2 regions of the Bacillus sp. z50 genome follow, and region 2 is predicted to be linked to the other one. Evidence: a T-box and tRNA genes for the amino acid it is inferred to sense, from the RefSeq annotation. Region 2 holds a T-box; the other holds one or more tRNA genes.
What was found. The T-box of region 2 lies ahead of tyrS (tyrosine--tRNA ligase). A T-box ahead of a tRNA ligase gene usually reads a tRNA of that ligase, here a tRNA-Tyr.
Positions count from the first base shown of each region.

Region 1: it has a tRNA-Tyr gene. The T-box ahead of tyrS (tyrosine--tRNA ligase) is inferred to sense a tRNA for this amino acid. The anticodon was not compared.

Region 1 covers NZ_JBZFQL010000002.1:35,241-42,884, forward strand. Annotated here, with positions in the region: gene AC4G3N_RS05980 (acyl-CoA dehydrogenase family protein) at 1-117, opposite strand, end outside; gene AC4G3N_RS05985 (alpha/beta fold hydrolase) at 265-1,092, opposite strand; gene AC4G3N_RS05990 (VOC family protein) at 1,104-2,048, opposite strand; gene AC4G3N_RS05995 (V4R domain-containing protein) at 2,255-4,105, shown strand; tRNA gene AC4G3N_RS06000 (tRNA-Glu) at 5,290-5,361, opposite strand; tRNA gene AC4G3N_RS06005 (tRNA-Asn) at 5,365-5,439, opposite strand; tRNA gene AC4G3N_RS06010 (tRNA-Gly) at 5,529-5,602, opposite strand; tRNA gene AC4G3N_RS06015 (tRNA-Trp) at 5,693-5,766, opposite strand; tRNA gene AC4G3N_RS06020 (tRNA-Tyr) at 5,775-5,858, opposite strand; tRNA gene AC4G3N_RS06025 (tRNA-Thr) at 5,871-5,943, opposite strand; tRNA gene AC4G3N_RS06030 (tRNA-Phe) at 5,988-6,063, opposite strand; tRNA gene AC4G3N_RS06035 (tRNA-Asp) at 6,080-6,156, opposite strand; tRNA gene AC4G3N_RS06040 (tRNA-Met) at 6,162-6,235, opposite strand; tRNA gene AC4G3N_RS06045 (tRNA-Ser) at 6,283-6,375, opposite strand; tRNA gene AC4G3N_RS06050 (tRNA-Met) at 6,386-6,455, opposite strand; tRNA gene AC4G3N_RS06055 (tRNA-Ala) at 6,489-6,564, opposite strand; tRNA gene AC4G3N_RS06060 (tRNA-Pro) at 6,578-6,654, opposite strand; tRNA gene AC4G3N_RS06065 (tRNA-Arg) at 6,663-6,739, opposite strand; tRNA gene AC4G3N_RS06070 (tRNA-Leu) at 6,758-6,843, opposite strand; tRNA gene AC4G3N_RS06075 (tRNA-Gly) at 6,858-6,932, opposite strand; tRNA gene AC4G3N_RS06080 (tRNA-Leu) at 6,940-7,021, opposite strand.
Region 2 covers NZ_JBZFQL010000006.1:165,292-172,935, forward strand. Annotated here, with positions in the region: gene AC4G3N_RS16265 (CAP domain-containing protein) at 1-756, shown strand, start outside; gene tyrS (tyrosine--tRNA ligase) at 883-2,145, opposite strand; T-box leader at 2,205-2,435, opposite strand; gene AC4G3N_RS16275 (transglycosylase domain-containing protein) at 2,586-5,471, shown strand; gene AC4G3N_RS16280 (NUDIX domain-containing protein) at 5,587-5,889, opposite strand; gene AC4G3N_RS16285 (hypothetical protein) at 5,865-5,987, opposite strand; gene AC4G3N_RS16290 (DUF3267 domain-containing protein) at 6,091-6,561, opposite strand; gene AC4G3N_RS16295 (GNAT family N-acetyltransferase) at 6,810-7,295, opposite strand; gene acsA (acetate--CoA ligase) at 7,412-7,644, opposite strand, start outside.

The DNA.
Region 1 (7,644 bases), on a different contig from region 2:
TATTTCGGAAGTTGCTACTTCTGATTCTGCTAGTAGGCCTGCTTCACGTGCTTTTTCAATAAGCTCTAGTTCAACATCTGTAAATCCTTTGGATTTTTGCTTTGTATCAACTGACATTTATAACCCTCCTATTATACGTTTTCAAGTTTATAACAAATCTTAGTTAGCGAAGATGTTATATTCGGAGTTTTAAATACTGGTGAGGCCACTAAAAAACATTAAAATCTCTTCTTTAGTGACCTCACGTTATTGTATTCTAGTTAACTAGAAGAACTCTTTAGCTGCTTTAATGAAATCTTCTCGCTTTTCTACCTGCAGCCAATGTCCGCACTGTGTAAATAAACGAAGCTCTGCATTAGGTAAATGTTCCATCAAATTAATACTGCTCTCTTTTGGAACAAATCGGTCATTAAAACCATGCAGTAGTAAGAATGGTTGTTTCATTTGACGTAATGCATTGGGAGGAATATGACCTTCCCCAGGCATAGGGAACATATTTTGCAAATAGGAATTGCGAATCTCTTCACGTTGAATAGTTTCATATCGAATTTCTAAAATATCTTCTAATGAATCTTGAATCGTTGCAGGATCATAAACAAACCAACTTGTTAAGTTTCGTAGGTTTTCATACGTTGGGTTTTTATAAAAACCAACCATTCGTATTATTTCCGGAGTAGGCGGTGTTTCTCCACCAGCACTGCCCATAAGTAAAACTTTTTTCACTCGTTCAGGTGCATACATAACAACATTTAACGACACATAACCACCCATTGAATTACCTACGAGACTGAATTTCTCTATGTTTTTCTTATCAAGTAGTTCAAGCAGTTGCTCAACGCGTAGCTGAGTCCATTCCCAAAATGATTTTGGGTGTACTTCGGGGTGTTTTGTATTTCCAAATCCATACATATCAGGAGCAATCACATGATAGTTCTTTGCAAGCTCTGGTAAAATATGTTGCCAATTACTTACTGAATTCGCTCCGGGACCTGAACCGTGTAGGAATACGATTACTTCCTCATTTTCTTGTCCTGCTTCACAATAGAACGTTTGAAACCGACCTGTATCTAAAGTTTCTGTTGAATAGCTCATTATAGTCCCTCCTATGCTTCTGTTGAATCAGCATCCATTCCCTGAAGATCTTGTCCCCAATAAGTTAAACCAACTTTTAAATCTTCAGGAGTCCACTTAATAGCCTCCCAATCAGGTTCAAAAATCAAATAACTTCCTGAAAATAGTTCCACACGATGACCACTACCTGGGTCTTTTACATATAAGTAAATTGCCTGTGAAATACCATGTTTACCTGGCCCAATAAGCTCAATTCCATTTTCACTTAAAATATCAGCTGCACGTAATATATCTTGGGCATTATCAAACCAATAAGCTAGGTGGTGTAAACGGTTAGGTGTTTTAGCTTCCGGTTCAGCCATAACAGCTATGTCATGAACCAATGGAGTTACACTTAACCAACCAGCTTGAATAACTCCATTTCCTAAATCTACATATTCACGCATTTTAAATCCCAAATTATCAATTAACCATTTATGAATTACTGATGGATCGTGTGAAGTCGCTAGATTCACGTGGTCAATACGACGAGGTGAAGCACCTTTTCTCCAAGATTTATAAGGTTGGTTCTTTAGCACGGATTTGCGGTCTTGATCTGGTTGCGTTTTTTCCATCTCATAATAAATTTCAAATGGATGCTCACTGGGTAACTCAAAGCGAATTGCTCTTCCTTGACCTGCTTCTTCACCCGATTCAACCCACTTCACTTCTGCTCCAGCCTCAGTTAGTAATTCAGCAAATTTCTCTACATCTTCAGGACGTTTTGTACGCCAACCAATGTGATCTACTTTTGATTTTTCCCCTTGTTTTAGCGATAGTGTATGGTGTTCAAAATCTCCCCATGCACGTAAATAATGTGTACCATTCACTACTTCTGTTTCTTCTAAACCTAAGACTTCAGAGAAGAACCATAGTGATTTTTTTAAATCCGGTGTGATTAAAGCAATATGACCTAGTTTAGCAATCTCTGGTAACATTTTCTTTTCCCCTTTTTTGTTTGTTTTTTATCATTTACACATTCAATATATTAGATATAAAATATTCTGAAAACAGACTAATTGTATTAATTTGAAAGCGTTTTCAGTATATTTCGTTTGGTTTTTTCTTTTTTATGGTATTTTAGTATTAAGAGAGAAATAACAATATTTTTTGAGGCACTTCTTACAATTAAGGGGGGAATAGGTTGGAACAACGTGTTATTTCTTTAAAAAGGACTACTTTTCATCTTGAAAATAGGGAGAAAGATATCGACAATATTGCAATCGTTAAGGCTTTAAGTTTTCTAAAAGCAGATATCATTGAAATAAATGGGATAGAGAAAGCAACAAAATTAATGTTTAATTATGGGTATCAATTAGGGGTTTCAGAAGCTCACCGAATGAGAGAAAAATATTTCGATATACAAGATCTACTTAAACAAGGGCCTACTCTTCATTGTGAAAAAGGACATATAAACGGTTCGATTTTCGAAGGGTATATTGAATTTTATGGTGATAAATCAGTTAAGGCTGTTTATGGTATAGGAACGTGGTTACAGTCTTACGAGGCAAAAGTTCATCTAGATTATTTTGGTCAAAGTGATGTACCAGTTTGTCATACACTTATGGGATTTGCTACTGGCTATATGAGCACCATTTTTCAGTTTGAAGTAAAGGTAGTTGAGAAAACCTGTGTAGCAAGAGGTGACGAAAATTGTACATGGGAGTTTTATACTGTTAACCCTTTACCTGATGAATCAAATGAAAACTCTGAAAATCAAGTATCGTTTGATCTGATTGAACTTGGCAATATTCAAAGTGAAATGATTCAAGCGATTATTGATGGAGCAACAGTAGAGGATATATTTAAAGAAGCTGAAAAAATTTTTGGCAGAACCTTTTTAATAGAAGATATATTTTATAACTTTATACATTCTACTAATTTATCAGAGATCGATAGACAATTAATTGAGCAGGATATGCAGATATATGACCAAAATGAAAGAAATCAATTAGGTACTTATTTTTTTGAAAAGCGTCAGCAACTTCCTTTTACAAAAAAGGTTGTTCAATTAGATAATCATGTTCGTTTAACAAACACGATTGTCATTAAAAATAAAGTCGTTGCATATTTGTCAGTTATATCGATGCATCCAACAACATTTTCATCATATGACTATTTAATACTATCTAAATTGACAAATGTAATTTCTGTTCTACTTATGATGAATTCTATTATAGAAAAATCAAAAGCAGAGAGTGAATCCAAGTTTACTAATGATATTTTGCATCAACGTTTATCAGATATAAATCAGATTCTTTCTAGGTCTCGCTACTTTAATATTGATATTAACCAACTATACACCGTTGCTATTGTGAGAAGGAATAATAATATGTATAGGATTCAAAAAGAGTTTGAAAACTTTGTTCGGGAACACTTAAAAAAACAGCGTATACTTATTTCTTTTAAGGAGATGGAACTAGTTATTTTGTTATTTCATCCTCTAAAAGATCATTCTATGGTTCAGAAGGTTTTTAGTAATTTAAGAGAAGCTTTAATGGAACAATTCCCTAATTATCCTGTTCAAATTGGTTACAGCGAGATAGGACATAGCATTTTGGAGGCAAACTCTCACTATAATGAGGCTGCAATTGCTCTCATCTCCAACCCCAACGCATCCATTACTGCATTTAAAGATATTAGTGTTTTATCAATATTTATTAATGATTTAAATATAGAACATATTAAGCAACTTGCGAATAATCGATTTGCAGGAATCTTTTCATTAAAGGAACAAAAACGGATTGAGCTCTTAGAAACTTTATATATATATCTAAATAATAATTTAAAAATTGAATCCACGATACGCTTATTAAAGATTTCAAAGAGTGGACTTCTCTATCGACTAGAAAACTTGAAAGAGTATTTGAAGACAGATTTTAAGGATCCTAATGAGAATTTCCAAATCCTTCTTTTATTGAAAGCGATGGAAATATATTTTAAGACTAGCAATACTCAAGACAGTAATTTTATTGTGGATTTTACAAATAGTTAATCCAATGGCGGCTAAAAGTTGATATAGAGGAATATCATACTAATAATCCAGATTAAACAAACGCACAGATCCTTGCTTCTGGTCTATATTTTTTCTAAGAATTCAAATTGATACTATGGGTTTCTATAAACAACGGAATTAAGAGATTCAGTTTGTATAAATAATCAATGGCACCCTGAATTAATGGACTGTTTGGACTCTATTTATGCATATATTGTGTATAAGATTCAGAATAGTAAATTGACAGGGTGGGGTCCATACTTCAGGCTTAACCCCAAGTGTATCAAGGTGTTGAGCCTTTTTCTATTTTCAGTAAAAACCCATTACTCCTGTATTTTTATACATTGGACAAATACTGCACAGAAGCTGCACACGATACTGCACAAGCCCAGTGTTTCCATTGGATTCAGCTGTCTCCATTATTTCTGTTAAATCCAAAATGTTCACCGAACCGATTCGAGTCCTCATCGAGCCTGACTTCTACGTGTGAATCTCCTTCTGTAATCACCTTTGAATCTGGGATTGTCGGGGAATGTTTCTCGTTATCATACGAGTAGGTAATCCACTCCCTTATGGATTCATCGGGATCGGGAGGTGTGCTATCGGCATCGCCTACGGTTTTTCCTGTGTATTTTTAGGATAGCATCCTCCTCTTCTCCCTCCCCCATTACATACACGTCTTCCCCGTATTCCTCAAGGGATGACTTGGACCAAGTTTTCTCATACTCTTTATAATCACGGATAACCTTAAAACGCAGGTTATTCACGGTTATTCAAACAACTGCTTTGTCACTCAATCAAAAGCACCTCTTTAATATTTCATATAGTAAATATATCACAATGTAATAGACAGGAATAAATGTAAAATATAGCGGGATAAGTTAGCTTATTAATTGAATTGAGGGAATAATAAAAACAGTGCACATTGAATGAAGGTGTGCACTGCTATTTTCATACTATATTTTATGCGTGTTTCTAGATTTTTATCTATTTTTTCATTTTGATACATATAAGGCCTTTAGAAACCTATTACGTTTTACTCAAAAGGAATTTTCTCTCAACTTTTACCATTAGAATCTGATAAGCATCCGTAGGTCACACTAAAGATAAAAGATTGCAGGTCAACAGCTATCAGAAGTTTGGTGGCAAATAAAAAAACCATGTACATCTTGTACATGGTTTTATGACCCCTACGGGATTCGAACCCGTGTTACCGCCGTGAAAGGGCGGTGTCTTAACCGCTTGACCAAGGGGCCAAATGGCTCCGCAGGTAGGATTCGAACCTACGACCGCTCGGTTAACAGCCGAGTGCTCTACCACTGAGCTACTGCGGAATAATAGTATGGGCGACTCAAACTATCGACCTGACACTTATCAGGCGTGTGCTCTAACCAGCTTAGCTATAGGCCCATTATGATATTTTTGGAGCGGGTGAAGGGAATCGAACCCTCATCATCAGCTTGGAAGGCTGAGGTTTTACCACTAAACTACACCCGCAACAATGGGAGGGCTGATGAAAAACGAACCCAAGAATGGCGGAACCACAATCCGATGCGTTAACCATTTCTCTCTAATCGCCATATTTATTGGCAGGGGCAGTAGGAATTGAACCCACACTGGAGGTTTTGGAGACCTCTGTTCTACCTTTAAACTATGCCCCTATTATAAATGGTGGAGGGGGGCAGATTCGAACTGCCGAACCCGAAGGAGCGGATTTACAGTCCGCCGCGTTTAGCCACTTCGCTACCCCTCCGATTATTTTGAGTGCCGGCAAGAGGACTTGAACCCCCAACCTACTGATTACAAGTCAGTTGCTCTACCAATTGAGCTACACCGGCATAATACTTAGGTAAGATTAAACATATTAAAACTTATTTTATAATGGTGGCTCAGGACGGAATCGAACCGCCGACACAAGGATTTTCAGTCCTTTGCTCTACCGACTGAGCTACTGAGCCAACTTCATTATGTAAATGGCGGTCCGGACGGGACTCGAACCCGCGACCTCCTGCGTGACAGGCAGGCATTCTAACCAACTGAACTACCGGACCATTTATTGCGGGGACAGGATTTGAACCTGCGACCTTCGGGTTATGAGCCCGACGAGCTACCAGACTGCTCCACCCCGCGACAATAATAATTTGTTTCCATATACTACAAGGTATTTAAGGTATATATGGCGGAGGAAGAGGGATTCGAACCCCCGCGCGGTTTAACCCGCCTCCCGGTTTTCAAGACCGGTCCCTTCAGCCAGACTTGGGTATTCCTCCATATAGGTTGTGTATCTTGTAGGACTCGAACCTGCGACCGGACGGTTATGAGCCGTCTGCTCTAACCACCTGAGCTACACCGCCAAAATCAAAATCCTATTGGGTTTAAGTAATGGTGGAGCCTAGCGGGATCGAACCGCTGACCTCCTGCGTGCAAAGCAGGCGCTCTCCCAGCTGAGCTAAGGCCCCATATTTTTTAGAATGGTCGGGAAGACAGGATTCGAACCTGCGACCCCTTGGTCCCAAACCAAGTGCTCTACCAAGCTGAGCTACTTCCCGCAAAGGAATGGCGCGCCCGAGAGGAGTCGAACCCCTAACCTTTTGATCCGTAGTCAAACGCTCTATCCAATTGAGCTACGGGCGCATTCTTGCAAAAAACTAGTGCCGAGGGCCGGTCTCGAACCGGCACGGTAGTCACCTACCGCAGGATTTTAAGTCCTGTGCGTCTGCCAATTCCGCCACCCCGGCATATCACTTGGCATTGGAGCGGAAGACGGGATTCGAACCCGCGACCCCCACCTTGGCAAGGTGGTGTTCTACCACTGAACTACTTCCGCATATAAGTGCGGGTGAAGGGAGTCGAACCCCCACGCCGTAAGGCGCCAGATCCTAAGTCTGGTGCGTCTGCCAATTCCGCCACACCCGCATGTTTATAGATGGTGAGCCATAAAGGACTTGTACCTGCAATCCTCGAGCTTCTAATTGATTAATTTCAAACCCTCTCGTTGACTGCTTTATTATTCTAATATGTATTTATCTATATTTCAATAAGTAATATATGGTAATATTAATTTATTTTTCTTCTTATATCAAAAAGATTAAAATTCCATGAATACATCTATCATACATAGGGATACAGGTTCCTCATATGTTGTTTGAACCCTTGCTTATACGCTATATAAACAACTCAAGATCCTTATTATCCTATTTATATTTTAAATTATCTTAGGAAGGCATAACTATCATGTTACAGTTTGAAACGGAAAGAGTGATATTCCTAGCACCATTAGAAATATAGATACCAATTCTAGTATAAAAAATCTCCTACCTTCTCCATATAACTTTTGAAGATTTCATGAATTGAATATTAACTTTTAGAGATTTTTTTCTCGTTTTTCCAATTAACTTTTACCTACTTAACAATACCTTTAATGATTCTAATATCAAAAACCAAAAAGTTGCCGTGTAATTACCATTAAATACAGTTGAAATATCAATCCTATTGATCATTAATAATTGTTCACTTCTTTTTTATCGCTATTGATATTT
Region 2 (7,644 bases):
AACTCCGGCACGCTGAAAACGATTAACAAAGAGGCAACAATAATTGTTTATTCAACTACTTCCGATAAATATGCCAAAGCAAAGTACGGTGGAAAAACGGGATGGATTTTAAAATCTAAAGTGAAAGATTCGAAGACAGTTACAACAACTTCAAAAGCAGCAATAAAATATAAAACAATTAAACAAAATGACAATACTTTAGCAAAAGGCACTACGAAAGTCGTCCAAAAAGGAAGCAACGGAAATCAAACGATCATATACAAGAAAACGTTAAAAAATGGAAAGCTAATTAGCACAAAAAAAATATCGTCTAAAGTAACAAAAAAAGCAGTGAATCAAATTATTAAAGTAGGTACTAAAGAAACTAAAGCATCTAATTATGCAACCGAGGTTCTTCGATTGGTTAACCAAGAACGCGCAAAAGTAAATATAGCACCTTTGAAAAATTTAAATAGTCTTTCGAAAGTTGCCGAAGTTAAATCAAAAGATATGCGTGATAACAATTATTTCAATCATACAAGCCCCACATACGGGTCTCCGGGAGAAATGGTAAAAAAATTCAATATTTCTTTCACGATGCTTGGTGAAAATATTGCAGCTGGACAAATTACTCCTGCATCTGTAGTGAACAGTTGGATGAATAGCCCAGGGCACAAAGCGAATATTCTCGATGCACGTTATACCCATATCGGAATTGGGTATGCCGAAGGTGGTTCATGGAAACATTATTGGACACAATTATTTTTAAAACAGTAAGTAAAAATACTTAATATTCATTTCAATTTTATTTCTTTCAACCATTTATAATAAAGCACAATAAGAAAAATATCTTACTATACATTAAAAGGGCTGCCTAACCGAGACAGCCCTTTCTTCTTTCTATCATGCGTACTTAATAAGCGTGTATTTCTTTTTACCGCGGCGAATTACCGTGAATTGTCCTTCTAGCTTATCATCCTCTGTCATCGTATGAGCGAGGTCTGTGACTCTTTCACCGTTGATGTAGATCGCACCATTTGTGATATCCTCACGCGCCTGACGTTTAGAAGGAGAAATTTTTGCATTTACTAGTAAATCTACCAAGAGCAGTTCCTCATTGCTGCCCACTTCAAAGCTTGGTACATCCTTGAAGCCCTGGCGAATTTCTTCTACAGATAATTGCTTAATATCACCGCTAAATAAAGCTTTAGAAATATTGATTGCTTGTTGTAAAGCTTCTTTACCATGAACAAGTTTCGTTACTTCCTCAGCAAGCGCCTTCTGAGCTGCCCGTTTTTCCGGAGCTTCAGCAACCTCTTTCTCAAGCGCTTCGATTTCTTCTTTGCTTAAGAATGTAAAGTATTTAATGTATTTAATAACATCACGGTCATCTGTATTAATCCAGAACTGGTAGAACTCATATGGAGACGTTTTTTCACGATCTAACCATACCGCTCCGCCTTCTGTTTTACCAAACTTAGTTCCATCTGATTTTGTAACTAATGGAACCGTTAAACCAAAGGCTTTTGCATCTTCCTTCGTTTTACGAATTAATTCCAGACCTGCGGTAATATTTCCCCATTGATCACTTCCGCCGATTTGTAAACGGCAGCCTTGAGTTTCGTATAACTTCAGGAAATCAAGAGATTGCATGATCATGTAACTGAATTCAGTAAACGAGATACCAGACTCAATACGGGATTGTACAGAATCTTTAGCAAGCATGTAGTTGAGTCCAAAATGTTTCCCAATATCCCGAAGGAACGTAATTAAGTTCATGTTGCCAATCCAGTCATAGTTATTAGCCATGATTGCTTTATTCTCACCAGTTTCGAAGTCGAGGAAACGGGAAAGCTGATCTTTAATACGTGCAGTCCATTGGTGAACAACATCCTCTGTATTTAACGTACGCTCAGCTTTTTTACCACTTGGGTCTCCTATCATACCTGTCGCTCCGCCGACTAATGGGATTGGCTGATGTCCTGCTAACTGGAATCGTTTCAGGATTAAAATAGGTAACAAGTGACCAATATGCAAGCTATCGGCAGTCGGATCGAAGCCAGCATATAGTTTCACGCTTTCTTCCTGTAATAATTTTTCCAATCCCTCTTCATCTGTAAATTGATTCACGAGACCTCTAAAACGTAAATCATCTAAAATATTCATCCTTCTCCACCTCTTACTGTTTAGATTAGATTAAAATAAAAAACGCCCCTTCATCTAAATGAAGGGACGATTACTATCGCGGTACCACCCAACTTGCGAAACATATAACTGTCTCGCCGCTTATCCTTTTAACGGAAAGGTTCCGGCATTCGCTACACAGCTTTACATAAAGCATTCCCGAATGCTGCTCGAGGAGGTAATTCATCATTTCGCTTGTACCGGTTTACACCACCCACCGGCTCTCTTAAACATTGGCGAACTAACTACTGAAATCCTGTTATCGCATCAAATATATAATATTGGTTATGCTTTTTTTACCATAATAACAAACTGTTTGTCAAACCCAATAATTGTATTGTTTCGCTAATATAGAGAAACTATACCTACCTGAAACACTTGCTTATGCTATAATGTATGTGATTTGTTGGGGGAGTGAATGAATGAAAGATATTTTTATAAAACTTAAAGAAAGGCTTGCGCCATTGTGGGACTTTGTAAACAAACCCGTTGTACAGCGAAGAGCACGTATTTCCTATCAGGTTATCTGGAATAATCTATTAATCTTCTTAATTGTATCTGTCATCGGGATGGCATTTGCTGGCGGAGTTGGAGCTGGTTACTTTGCATCTATGGTAAAAGACGAACCAATCAGGAGCAAGGAACAGCTTAAATCAAGTGTGTCCAGTTATGAAGAAACATCTGAGATTTATTTTGCAAGCAATGTATATATGGGGAAAATGCGTTCTGATCTTGAACGTAAAGCAGTGAAACTGGAAAATGTTTCGGATTACGTTAAGACAGCATTAATTTCCACAGAAGATTCCTATTTTTATGAGCATAAGGGTGTTGTACCAAAAGCCATCATTCGAGCTTTACTTCAGGAAGTGACAAATTCTTCTGTCCAATCAGGAGGAAGCACACTGACACAACAATTAATAAAACAACAAATCTTAACGAATGAGGTTTCCTTTGATCGTAAGGCGAAGGAAATCCTGCTGGCATTACGCCTTGAAAAATTCATGAAAAAAGATGAGATTTTAGAAGCTTATCTGAATGTCTCACCGTTTGGCAGAAATTCCTCCGGCCGTAATATTGCCGGTGTCCAGGCTGCAGCGGATGGCATTTTCGGGGTAGATGCCAAAGATTTAACTCTGCCACAGGCTGCCTTTATTGCGGGATTACCAAAGAATCCATACCTTTATACACCATTTACACAATCCGGTGAAGTGAAGGAGGACCTTTCCCCAGGTATCAATCGTATGAAAACAGTTCTTAAAAGAATGTATACCAACGATGCCATTACAAAGGAAGAATATGATAAAGCATTAAAATATGATATTAAGAAAGACCTTGCAAAGAAACAAACATATCCTACTGAAAAGTATCCATACTTAACATATGAAGTAGAAAAAAGAGCAATTGAAATCATGATGCCAATATTGGCAAAGAACGATGGGCTTTCAAGCAAGGATTTAGAAAAAGACGATGACCTATATAAGCAATACTATACTCTGGCTGATCAGGCCATCCGACAAAATGGCTATCAAATTCATACAACCATAAACAAAAAAATGTATGACAATATGCAAAAAGTCACTAAAAATTACCCTTATTATCAGGGTACCCGCCAGGTGGAGAAAAAGAATCCGGATACAGGAGAAACCTATATAGAGAATGAACCAATTGAAGTTGGCGCCATGCTAATTGAAAACTCTACCGGAAAAATACTCAGCTTCGTTGGAGGCCGTGATTTTAAACGGGAGCAGCTTAATCATGCTACATCAGCTGTACGTTCAAATGGTTCAACAATGAAGCCACTACTTGTATATGCACCAGCAATGGAGTACGGAGTTTCCTATCCAGGCAAAACTTTGGTCAATGCACCTGTGAACATTCGCGGTTGGAGTCCAGGAAACTATGCTGGCGGCGGAATTACCGGTATAACCTCTGCACGTGAAGCATTAAAGAGATCCTATAATATACCGGCAGCGGTTCAATATGCGGAAATTATAAATCGCAACCCAGTAAAATATCTTGAAAAAATGGGCTTCACCTCTTTAGAAAAGCAAGATTATACAAACCTTTCCACGTCTTTGGGTGCATTAGCCAGAGGCGTAACCGTAGAAGAGAATACGAATGCCTATGCAACATTTGCAAATGGTGGACAATTCGTAGATAGCTATATGATCGAAAAAATAGTAGATTCTAATGGAAAGACCATTTACCAACATAAAAAAGCGAAGACGGATGTATTCAGTCCACAAACAGCTTATTTAACAATTGACATGATGAGGGATGTCATCACCTCTGGAACAGCAGCAGGTTTAAACAATAAATTGAAGTTTTCAGCCGACTGGGCCGGCAAAACCGGCACTAGCCAGAACTTTCATGATGCCTGGATGGTCGCGACCAATCCAAATGTCACATTTGGAGTTTGGATGGGATATGATTCAAATGCATCTGTGGATACATATGGAATGAGTTATTCACAGCGAAATCAAACATTATGGGCACAATTAATTAATTCAGCTTATGATGTTGCACCAAACTTAGTCGGGACTTCGAAGCGACACCAAATGCCAGGTGGAATTGTATCCAGATCCTATTGCACATTGACCGGTTCCCTGGCATCCAAATCATGTATAGATGCAGGACTCGCAAAATCCGATTATTTCAATGCCAAATATCTTCCTTCATCTGAGAACGGCAATTTGGCAACATCAAGCGAAAGATATGTGTTCATAAATGGTAAGAAATATGTGGCACTGGGGTCTACTCCAGAGGAATTCACAGAAACCGGTCTTGTGATCAATGCCGACTTTTCTAACATTACAGGAGCAAAATACCTTATTGATAAATCATCTATTACGCCAAAAGGCTCTGAATTTGAAGGGGCAGCTATCGGAGCTTCGAAAATGAATGATAACGGGAAAGTACCTGGAGCACCGGCAGTTACTTCAAAGGAGAAAGTCATCAACTGGAAATCTTCTGGTGACTCTGACATAGTTGGATATCGTGTTTATAGAAATGGTGCTAAAGTAGCCAGTATCAAAGCTGACAATACACTCAGCTATAAAACAGATGGAAATGGAAAGTACTACATTACTGCAGTGGATATAGCTGGTAATGAATCTGCTCCATCCTCTATTATCGAATATAAACCAGTTCCTAAGCCGGAACCTAAGCCTAAAGAAGTAAAAAAAGAGAAGGCAGAAGATAAAAAAGAAGAGAAGAAAGATCCAAAAGAAGAGAAGAAAGATCCAAAAGAAGATGAAAAACCAGTTCATGCCGAAGAACAAGAGCATGATGAAAATACAGAGGAATAAAAAAGAGGCTGTTCCAGGTCGGCATCACACTCGACTATCGGAACAGCCTTTCTCTATATCTATCAATCAACTATTTTTTGCAATCCCCGATATATATAGGATTACTAGAATCCCTTCATATATATTGAATAAGAAAATCTCTGTCCTCAGGATATGTTAACTTCAGTGTTTTTAATTCCTCAAGGTCTTTCCAGGCAATATCATAAATAAGACCGTCCGGATCCCGAATATTTCTTTCACCACCCATAATCCTCACTATATAGTAGCGAACTTCAGCAGTAATATTGTGTGTTTCATATATTACCCTTTTTACCTTAACTTCTTCAACAATTTCTGTTAAATATCCCGTTTCTTCTTCCATCTCTCTAATACAGCACTGTTCAAAACTTTCATCTACTTCTTTACCGCCCGATGGAATAGACCATAATTTTTCTCTTCAGGTTTCCCCTGCAGAACCATTAACAATTGACCATTGTCATTGATACATAGACCTGAAGAACCAAACCATTCTTTCACTTTATCAAGCCCCTTTTAAACTACAATCTTTAATTTCTATATAGCAAAATGATGTTACTTTTCTTCATCATTTAATAAAAATAACTCAACAATTCCTATGCAATTAGATGCATTTCCGGTATGTATTTGTCCCATTACTTCTTAAAGAGGCTTTTCTTGGGACCTGTGTAAGGATAAATAAAAAAAGAAGCAGATCAACAGAGGATGACATGGAATTTAATAGTATTAAAAATTTTATTGGTGTGGTTAAAATACCCAATGCACCTAATAACAGAGGGAGTACGATTGAAATAATTATAAAAGGAGCAAGTGTAATGATGATATATCTAGCTTTAGGAATTTCATCTTCTGTTATAACAAACGCGCCGACCCATGTGAATCCCATATAGGTATTTTTTGATTTAATAAAATTGGATATGAACAACAAATGAATGAATTCGTGTATGACTACCAATAGGACTAAACAAACAATCATACCTAAATTAACTATGTTCATACTTACGTTAATGGTGATGTTAATTCCATCAGGTGTCAGTCCAAAATCGTAAAAAGAAAAGCTTGAAAAGATATTCATAATTGCACCAGAAAGGAGTGTTGCAAGAATCATAAAAGGTAGAGAGAATAAAATTGTACTGACTATATTCCTTGGTTCTTTCAGAAGAATCCAGTTATTCTTCGTTAATTCCGTATGTAAATTTAGGTAATTTGTTCAATAGTTTCATCGGCATCACTCCATTTCTTTTCTGGCTAATCAATTATCAATTTATCTATTTTTACTATCCTATTAAAATTAAAAAACTTATGTAATTGGTAAATGATTTTTTATAAAAGTTTACTCATAATTTCCCCTGGTAACCCATCTATCGCACAGACCTTTTCAGATTTGAATCCAAGATTAGCTAATATTTTTCTCGAAGGAATATTATTAGGGTCTATTATCGCCACTAATTTCTTCAATTCCGATTTCCTCACTTTTCCAATTAATACTTCGGCAATATCTGTCCCATACCGTTGCCCCCAATGTTCAGGTAGAATCATATAGCCAATTTCAGCTTCGTCAGTAAGTTTTTCATTTAAAATTAAAGATCCGAGTCCAATGAATCTCTGAACGGAAGCATCAAAAATTTTAAAAGTCCCAAAGTTTTCATGTTTCTTATTACGTTGCAATATCTTTTGATAGTTCAACCTTGCCTCCTCTAAAGGCAGAGCCCGTTCTGTTATTTGGGCCATAACCTTCTCATTACTTACCAAACTATAATAATCCTTAAAATCGGTTTCTTGAAACTTCATTAGGTTAATATTCTTCATTTCCCCCACTCTTCCTGCTAAATGGAATGATATGTATTCCATTTGCTCATATCCTTTGTAAAAACCAAAAAAAGGGGTGTTTATAAGGGTTAAATCACCTTATAAACACCCCTGTTTTAATCTTCCATCGTTGATAAGTCGCCTGTTGGCAATTCAAGCTCCCAAGCTTTTAATACCCTGCGCATAATTTTACCACTGCGTGTTTTCGGCAGTTTATCCTTGAACTCAATCTCTCTTGGTGAAGCATGTGCAGCAAGCCCTTGTTTAACAAATAGCCTGATATCCTCTTTCAGCTCATCCGAAGGCTCGTATCCAGACCTGAGGGCAATAAATGCTTTAATGATTTCAC